2 regions of the Streptomyces sp. NEAU-W12 genome follow, and region 2 is predicted to be linked to the other one. Evidence: predicted binding sites of a transcription regulator. Region 2 holds the regulator's gene; the other holds the start of a gene.
What was found. Region 2 encodes HrcA, which represses chaperone genes, less so after heat shock. Its sites were predicted from a motif close to TTNGCACTCNGNNNNNCNGAGTGCNAA; they were not measured.
Positions count from the first base shown of each region.

Region 1: the regulator HrcA is predicted to act here: its motif matches at 2,691-2,717, upstream of groES (co-chaperone GroES).

Region 1 covers NZ_JAPJDM010000019.1:172,925-177,689, forward strand. Annotated here, with positions in the region: gene ORI94_RS23895 (THUMP-like domain-containing protein) at 1-384, opposite strand, end outside; gene ORI94_RS23900 (polysaccharide deacetylase family protein) at 497-1,423, shown strand; gene ORI94_RS23905 (polysaccharide deacetylase family protein) at 1,576-2,403, shown strand; gene groES (co-chaperone GroES) at 2,864-3,172, shown strand; gene groL (chaperonin GroEL) at 3,290-4,765, shown strand, end outside.
Region 2 covers NZ_JAPJDM010000013.1:131,910-136,674, forward strand. Annotated here, with positions in the region: gene ORI94_RS18320 (DUF3097 domain-containing protein) at 50-859, opposite strand; gene ORI94_RS18325 (MBL fold metallo-hydrolase) at 903-1,628, opposite strand; gene hrcA (heat-inducible transcriptional repressor HrcA) at 1,798-2,814, shown strand; gene dnaJ (molecular chaperone DnaJ) at 2,815-3,954, shown strand; gene ORI94_RS18340 (nitronate monooxygenase) at 4,134-4,765, shown strand, end outside.

The sequences.
Region 1 (4,765 bases), on a different contig from region 2:
GATCGCGTCCCCGCCGATCCCGCAGCACAGGTCGGCCACCGACGTCACGCCCAGCTCCTTCAGCCGCCGCGCCCGGTACACCGCCACGCTCGCCCGGGTCGACTGCTCGACCCCGTTCGGCGTGAAGAACATCCGCCCGGCGTCCTGCGGCCCGAACTTCGCCACCGCCCGCTGCCGCAGCCGGGCCTGGCCGAGCGCCGCCGACACCAGCTCCGCCGGATGCTCACGGCGCAGCCGGGTCGCGACGGCGAGTTCCCGGGCCGGGTCGGTGTCGCGCACCTCGTCGAGGAGGGCGCGGCCCTCGGGGGTGAGGAGCAGGGCGAGGGGTGAGGCGTCGGGGGACTGCGAGGAGGGCTGGGCGTGGGGCGCGGTGCGGTCGTTCACCGGCTCATTGTGGGCCAGGCGCGGGTCCGGTGTCGGCCAGTCGGTGGACGGTGTGCCGCCGGCCGCGGTGTCGGGCCGGGGACGGTGCGGGGGACTGCGAGGATCCGGCACCATGCGAGTAGTAGGACAAAACGATAAAAGGTGGTCACGGGGCGGCGTACGGGCCGGTGCCGCCGTACTCACCCTCGCGGCCCTCTCCCCCCTCGCCGCGGGCTGCGGACAGGACCCCACCGCCCCGGACCCGGCCGGCCGGCAGCCCCTCCACGCGCCCCCGGCCCGTGCGCTCGACTCCTACGCCACCACACTGCGCGCCGCGCACGCCGCGCGCGCGGCCGCCGCGAAGAGCTGGGGGCTCGAGCGGGTGCCCCTGACCGCCCCGCCCGCGCCCCGGGAGAAACCCCGGATCTCCACCCGCAAGGGCTTCGAGGTCGACGGTCACCGGGAACTGGACCTCCCCCCGGTCTTCACCACCGTCCCCACCGAGGAGAAGGTCGTCTTCCTCACCATCGACGACGGTGCCGAGAAGGACCCCGCGTTCCTGCGCATGATGAGCGAACTGAAGATCCCGTACACCGCGTTCCTCAGCGACTACGTGATCAAGGAGGACTACGGCTACTTCGAGAAGATGCGGGACAGGGGCGTCGGCCTGCACAACCACACCCTGAACCACCCGTACCTGCCCGGCCTGTCCTACACCCGCCAGAAGCGCGAGATCTGCGGCATGCAGGACGTCATCGAGAAGCGGTACGGCGAACGCCCCGTCCTCTTCCGCCCGCCGTTCGGCAACTACAACAAGGACACCCTGCGCGCGGCGAAGTCCTGCGGCATCGAGTACGCCCCGCTGTGGAACGAGGAGGTCTTCGTCGACCGCTGGGAGTACCGCGAGTGGGACAGGGAGCTGCACCCCGGCGACATCGTCCTCTCCCACTTCCGGGGCCGCGGCGACTGGAAGGGCACCATGCCCGACATGATCCGCCGCTTCCTGGACAAGGTCACGGCCGAGGGGTACGCGGTGGGGCGCCTGGAGGACTACCTGTGACCGGCCCGGCGCGGACGGCCGGCCCGGCGCGGACGACCGGCCGCATGCGGGCGGCCGGCCTCGTTCGGCGGATCCGGCGGATCCGGCCCGTGTGTTCGATCCGGCCGACCCGTTCTGCCGGGCCGGCCCGTCCGATCCGGCAGAGGGCGGCCGTGGCGGTTCTCCTGGTGGCGGGTCTCGCCCTCCCGGTGGTGCTGGCAGGGTGGGGCACTTCCGGAGGCCGGGCGGGTGCGGGTCCGGCCGTTCAGGGGGCGGACGCGGTCGCGGGGGCCGGGGCGGGGAAAGGCGCCGGGGCGGGGGCGGGGAAAGGCGCCGGGCCCGGGGAGGCCGAGGCGGGGGCGGGCGACGGTGCGGGCCCCTCGCCCGGCCGTGGCGGGGCGGACCGCCTCCCGCCCGTCGTCGACCACGTCCCGACCCGGGACAAGGTCGTCTTCCTGACCTACGACGACGGCGCCGAGCGCGACCCCCGCTTCATCGACCTCGTACGCGGCCGCCGCCTCCCCGTCAGCATGTTCCTCACGGACAGCGTGGTGGGGCCCGGCTACGGCCACTTCGCCCGGCTGCGCTCGGTCGGCGCGAGCCTGCAGAACCACACCCTCGACCACCCCGCCCTGCGCGGCCTGCCCTACGCCGGTCAGCGCGCCGAGATCTGCGGCCAGCAGCGCAAGCTCGGGTCCCGCTTCGGCATCCGCCCCCACCTGTTCCGCCCGCCCTACGGCACGTACGACACCACGACCCTCCGGGCCGCAGGCGACTGCGGCATCGCGGCGGTCGTGCTCTGGCGGGTCACCCTGGAGGGTGACGGCACCCTCACGTACACCCGTGGCGCGCACCGTCTGACGCCCGGCGACATCATCTCCGTCCCCGCGGGCGAGACCCCGGCCCTGACCCTGGCGGAACGGACGACGCGTCTGCTGCGCGAACTGGAGGAGCGGGGGCTGGAGGTCGGGAGGTTGGAGGACTACGTCCGGCGCCCTTGAGTCCTCGGGCGGTCACTGACGGGCCCCGCTCACGATCCGGCCCGTCCGGGGGTACCCCTGCTCGTGGAGCTCGTGGAGCTCGTGGAGCTCGTGGAGCTCGTGGAGCTCGTGGAGCTCGTGGAGCTCGTGGAGCTCGTGGAGCTCGTGGAGCTCGGGACCGGCGACGGGGCCGTTCTTCGGGCCGAAGCGCGGGTCCCGGGGGCGGCGGCACCCGGCGCAGCTACTCGAACGCGCGTTCGCTTTTCGGGTCGACGTCCACGGGAAATCCGGCGACGCCACGCAGTGAATTGGCACTCCGCTTGACCGAGTGCTAATCACGGCCATAGTCTCGGGTCTGGCACTCCCCACTGGAGAGTGCCAACACAGCGACGGGCAGGTCCGGCACCCGCGACGACGGATCGACCTGGTCGCCACCTCAGACAGTTAACCCCGTGAGATCTCCGAAGGGGGAGGTCGGATCGTGACGACCGCCAGCTCCAAGGTTGCCATCAAGCCGCTCGAGGACCGCATTGTGGTCCAGCCGCTCGACGCCGAGCAGACCACGGCTTCGGGCCTGGTCATTCCGGACACGGCCAAGGAGAAGCCCCAGGAGGGCGTTGTCCTGGCCACCGGTCCCGGCCGCATCGAGGACGGCAAGCGCGTCGAACTCGACGTGAACGTCGGCGACGTCGTGCTCTACAGCAAGTACGGCGGCACCGAGGTGAAGTACAACGGCGAGGAGTACCTCGTCCTCTCGGCCCGCGACGTTCTCGCGATCATCGAGAAGTAAGTCACCTCGTAGCAGATTTGCTCCGAACTGCGCCCCTGGTCCCGACACGCTTACTGAGCCGGGCGCCCGGGGCGCAGTGTTTTCTCACCCCAGATTTCCGAGAGGGCTCCCGCTGCCATGGCGAAGATCCTGAAGTTCGACGAGGACGCCCGTCGCGCCCTTGAGCGCGGCGTCAACAAGCTTGCCGACACGGTGAAGGTGACGATCGGCCCCAAGGGCCGCAACGTCGTCATCGACAAGAAGTTCGGCGCCCCCACCATCACCAACGACGGTGTCACGATCGCCCGCGAGGTCGAGGTCGAGGACCCGTACGAGAACCTCGGTGCCCAGCTGGTCAAGGAGGTGGCGACCAAGACCAACGACATCGCGGGTGACGGTACGACCACCGCCACCGTGCTGGCCCAGGCCCTGGTCCGCGAGGGCCTGCGCAACGTCGCCGCCGGCGCCTCCCCGGCCGCCCTGAAGAAGGGCATCGACGCCGCCGTCGCCGCGGTCTCCGAGGACCTGCTCGCCTCGGCCCGCCCGATCGACGAGAAGTCCGACATCGCCGCCGTCGCCGGGCTGTCCGCCCAGGACCAGCAGGTCGGCGAGCTCATCGCCGAGGCGATGGACAAGGTCGGCAAGGACGGTGTCATCACCGTCGAGGAGTCCAACACCTTCGGTCTGGAGCTGGACTTCACCGAGGGCATGGCCTTCGACAAGGGCTACCTGTCGCCGTACTTCGTGACGGACCAGGAGCGCATGGAAGCCGTCCTGGACGACCCGTACATCCTCATCACGCAGGGCAAGATCGGCTCCATCGCCGAGCTGCTGCCGCTGCTGGAGAAGGTCATCCAGGCCAACTCCTCCAAGCCGCTGCTGATCATCGCCGAGGACGTCGAGGGCGAGGCCCTGTCGACCCTGGTCGTCAACAAGATCCGCGGCACGTTCAACGCCGTCGCGGTCAAGGCCCCCGGCTTCGGTGACCGCCGCAAGGCGATGCTGCAGGACATGGCCGTCCTCACCGGCGCCACGGTCGTCTCCGAGGAGGTCGGCCTCAAGCTCGACCAGGTCGGCCTGGACGTGCTGGGCTCCGCCCGCCGCGTCACCGTCACCAAGGACGACACCACGATCGTCGACGGCGGCGGCAAGAAGGAGGACGTGACCGGTCGCGTCGGCCAGATCAAGGCCGAGATCGAGTCCACGGACTCCGACTGGGACCGCGAGAAGCTCCAGGAGCGCCTCGCGAAGCTGGCCGGCGGCGTGTGCGTCATCAAGGTCGGCGCCGCCACCGAGGTGGAGCTGAAGGAGAAGAAGCACCGTCTGGAGGACGCCATCTCCGCGACCCGCGCCGCGGTCGAGGAGGGCATCGTCTCCGGTGGTGGCTCCGCGCTCGTCCACGCCGTCAAGGTCCTCGAGGGCAACCTCGGCAAGACCGGCGACGAGGCCACCGGTGTCGCGGTCGTCCGCCGCGCCGCCGTCGAGCCCCTGCGCTGGATCGCCGAGAACGCCGGCCTCGAGGGCTACGTCATCACCTCCAAGGTCGCCGAGCTCGAGAAGGGCAACGGCTTCAACGCCGCCACCGGCGAGTACGGCGACCTGGTCAAGGCCGGC
Region 2 (4,765 bases):
ATGCCGGGCATCGGCCTGGACACCAGTGAACTCGGCAGCTTCCAGGGCGTCAGGCCCCACCGCTTTCCGTGACGAAGTCGATCAGCTCCTCGACCCTGCCCAGGAGCTCCGGCTCCAGATCCCTGTAGGACCGCACCCGTCCCAGAACGTGCTGCCAGGCCACCCCCGTGTTCTCCGGCCAGCCCAGCGCCCGGCACACCCCCGTCTTCCAGTCCTGGCCGCGCGGGACGCGGGGCCACGCCCCGATACCCAGGGACGACGGCTTCACCGCCTCCCAGATGTCGATGTAGGGGTGGCCCACCACCAGGGCGTGCTCACTGGTGACCGCCTCGGCGATGCGCGACTCCTTCGAACCCGGCACCAGGTGGTCCACCAGGACCCCCAGCCGCGCGTCCGGGCCCGGACCGAACTCCTCGACGATCGCCGGGAGGTCGTCGACGCCCTCCAGGTACTCCACGACCACGCCCTCGACGCGCAGGTCGTCGCCCCACACCCGCTCGACCAGTTCGGCGTCGTGGCGCCCCTCGACGTAGATGCGCCCGGCGCGTGCCACGCGCGCGCGTGCGCCCGGGACGGCCACCGAACCGGACGCCGTACGGGTCGGACGCGGCGGACCGGCGGCCGGCCGCACCAGCGTCACCACGCGTCCCTCCAGGAGGAACCCGCGCGGCTCCAGCGGGAACACCCGGTGCTTGCCGAAGCGGTCCTCCAGGGTCACCGTGCCCGCCTCGCAGCGGATCACCGCGCCGCAGAATCCGCTGCCGGGCTCCTCCACCACCAGACCGGGCCCGGCCGGCACCTCGGGGACGGGCCGGGACTTCTTCCACCCGGGGGTCAGGTCAGGAGAGTACTGGCGCATTCTGATGACGATAGGAGAAGCCGGCCCCCGTTCGGCCGAGGATTCAGCACGACACGCCGAAGCGGACCGCGAGAGCGTCGCGCTGGGCCCGTACGAACGCCGCGTCCACCGCCGCGCCGTGGCCGGGAACGTACACCGCGTCCTCGCCGCCCAGGGCCAGCAGCCGGTCCAGGGCGCCCGGCCACTGCGACGGGACGGCGTCGGGGCCCGCCTGCGGTTCGCCGGACTCCTCCACCAGGTCGCCGCAGAACACCACCCGTGGTTCGCCGGTGACCAGCACCGCGAGATCGTGCGCCGTGTGCCCCGGTCCCACGTTCGCGAGCAGCGCCCGCCGTCCGCCGCCCAGGCCGAGCGTCCACTCGCCGGACACCGTGTGCCGGGGACGGACCAGCGCGTCCACCGCCTCCCCGGCCTCCCGCGCGTCCAGACCGTGGCGCTCCGCGTCCGTGAGCAGTTCCTCGCGCCCCCGCGCCAGCACCGTGTCCAGCCCCACCGCGCCGAACACCTCCGCGCCCGCGAACACCGCCGCCCCCAGCACGTGGTCGAAGTGGGGGTGGGTGAGCGCGAGATGCGTCACACGCCGCCCGGCGAGCGACTGCGCCCCGGCCCGCAGCCGCGCGCCCTCGCGCAGGGACGAACCGGCGTCCACGAGCAGCACCGCGTCCGCGCCGACGACGAGGCCCACCGTGCAGTCCCACACCGGGAGCCGGCACCGCCCCACCCCCGGCGCCAGCCCTTCCCATCCCGCCTCTTCCCACGCCACCGTCATACCGCGACGCTAACGGCCCACGGCTTTCGCGGCGCGTCCGCGCGGGACCGGCCTTGCCCGGGGAGTACCCCCCGGTCGTACACTGGGCGGGGAGTCTGGCACTCGCGTGCGAAGAGTGCCAGGGCATCCGGGAAACGGACCGGGCGGACGGCTTTTGGAGGTGTGCGTGATGCTCAGTGAACGCAGGCTCCAGGTGCTGCGCGCCATCGTCCAGGACTACGTCGGCACCGAGGAGCCCGTCGGCTCCAAGGCCCTCACCGAGCGGCACAACCTGGGCGTCTCCCCGGCCACCGTGCGCAACGACATGGCGGCCCTGGAGGACGAGGGCTTCATCGCCCAGCCGCACACCAGCGCCGGGCGCATCCCCACCGACAAGGGCTACCGGCTCTTCGTGGACAAGCTCGCCGGCGTCAAACCGATGACCGCGCCCGAGCGGCGCGCCATCCAGAACTTCCTCGAGGGCGCCGTCGACCTGGACGACGTCGTGGCCCGCACGGTGCGGCTGCTCGCGCAGCTCACCCGGCAGGTCGCCGTCGTGCAGTACCCGTCGCTGACCCGCTCGACCGTGCGGCACGTGGAACTGCTCCCGCTGGCGCCCGCGCGCGCCATGCTGGTGCTGATCACGGACACCGGACGGGTCGAGCAGCGCATGGTCGACTGCCCGGCGCCGGTCGGCGAGGCGTCCCTGGCGGATCTGCGGGCCCGGCTCAACAGCCGTGTCGCGGGCCGCCGTTTCACCGATGTACCGTCCCTCGTCGAGGACCTCCCGGAGGCCTTCGACCCCGAGGAACGCGGTACGGTCTCGACCGTGCTCTCCACCCTCCTGGAGACGCTGGTCGAGGAGAACGAGGAGCGGTTGATGATCGGCGGCACCGCCAATCTGACCCGCTTCGGGCACGATTTCCCCTTGGTGATCCGGCCTGTCCTGGAGGCGCTCGAGGAGCAGGTCGTGCTTCTCAAGCTGCTCGGAGAGGCGAAGGATCCGGGCGTGACCGTCCGTATCGGTCATGAGAACGCCCATGAGGGACTCAACTCCACGTCCGTCGTGTCGGTGGGCTACGGTTCGGGCGGCGAGGCGGTTGCCAAGCTCGGCGTGGTCGGACCGACCCGCATGGATTACCCGGGAACGATGGGAGCGGTACGCGCAGTGGCACGGTACGTCGGACAGATCCTGGCGGAGTCGTAAGTGGCCACCGACTATTACGCCGTACTCGGCGTGCGCCGGGACGCGTCGCAGGAAGAGATCAAGAAGGCCTTCCGGCGACTCGCCCGCGAGCTGCATCCGGACGTCAACCCGGATCCGAAGACCCAGGAGCGGTTCAAGGAGATCAACGCCGCCTACGAGGTCCTGTCGGATCCGCAGAAGAAGCAGGTCTACGACCTCGGCGGCGACCCGCTCCAACAGGCCGGAGCAGGCGGCGGCGCGGGCGGCTTCGGGGCGGGCGGCTTCGGGAACTTCTCCGACATCATGGACGCGTTCTTCGGCACGGCGTCGCAGCGCGGTCCGCGCTCGCGCACCCGCCGCGGCCAGGACGCGATGATCCGCCTCGAGGTCGAGCTGGACGAGGCCGCGTTCGGCACCACCAAGGACATCCAGGTCGACACGGCGGTCGTCTGCACCACGTGCAGCGGTGAGGGCGCGGCGCCGGGCACCACGGCGCAGACCTGTGACATGTGCCGCGGCCGGGGCGAGGTCTCGCAGGTCACCCGGTCCTTCCTGGGCCAGGTCATGACCTCGCGCCCCTGCCCGCAGTGCCAGGGCTTCGGCACCGTCGTCCCGAACCCGTGCCCCGAGTGCGCGGGCGACGGCCGGATCCGCTCCCGCCGCACCCTGACGGTGAAGATCCCGGCCGGTGTGGACAACGGGACCCGGATCCAGCTGGCGGGCGAGGGCGAGGTCGGCCCCGGCGGCGGTCCCGCCGGCGACCTGTACGTCGAGATCCACGAGCTGCCGCACGCCATGTTCCAGCGGCGCGGCGACGACCTGCACTGCACGGTCACCCTCCCGATGACGGCGGCCGCCCTCGGCACCAAGGTGCCGCTGGAGACGCTGGACGGCATGGAGGAGGTCGACATCCGGCCCGGCACCCAGTCCGGCCAGTCGATCCCGCTGCACGGCCGGGGCGTCACGCACCTGCGGGGCGGCGGCCGGGGCGACCTCATCGTGCACGTCGAGGTGCAGACCCCGGGCAAGCTCGACCCCGAACAGGAGCGCCTGCTGCGCGAACTCGCCAAGCTCCGCGGCGAGGAGCGCCCGCTGGGCCAGTTCCAGCCGGGCCAGCAGGGCCTGTTCTCCCGGCTGAAGGACGCCTTCAACGGGCGCTGACGGGCGCTTTCCCGCGGGGACCGGACGAGGTCCCCGCGGTGCCCCCGGAAGCGGGCCGCGCCAGGGGCGCGATCGGCTCCGGAGCCGTTTCGGACCCACTCGCGACCCGCTCCCGATCCGGTGGTGGTCCGTCCCCGATCGAATTCGGAGATGCCCGAAGGACGTGGCAACATGCCGTCATGTCCTTGGCCCTCACCGACCTCCTCCGGCACCCCGTGGTGCAGGCCCCGATGGCGGGCGGAGTCGCCGTGCCGCAGCTCGCCGCGGCCGTGTCCGAGGCGGGCGGGCTCGGGTTCCTGGCCGCCGGGTACAAGACCGCGGACGGGATGTACCAGGAGATCAAACAGCTGCGCGGGCTGACCGGGTTCCCCTTCGGCGTCAACGTCTTCATGCCCCAGCCCGAGACCCCCGACCCCGCCGCCGTCGGCGTCTACGCCCATCAGCTGGCCGGTGAGGCCTCCTGGTACTCCACCGGGCTGGGCGACCCCGACGACGGCCGCGACGACGGCTACGACGCCAAACTCGCCGTCCTGCTCGACAACCCGGTGCCGGTGGTGTCGTTCCACTTCGGCGTGCCCGCCCGGGACGTCCTGGACGCCCTGCGCCGCGCCGGCACGTTCACGCTGGCCACCGCCACCACCCCCGGCGAGGCGCGGGCCGTTCAGGACGCGGGCGCCGACGCGGTGATAGCGCAGGGCGCCGAGGCCGGCGGCCACCAGGGCACCCACCGGGACTGCCCGGAGACGGACTGCTCCGGCATCGGGCTGCTGCCCCTGGTCAGCCAGGTGCGGGAGGCCGTGGACATCCCGAT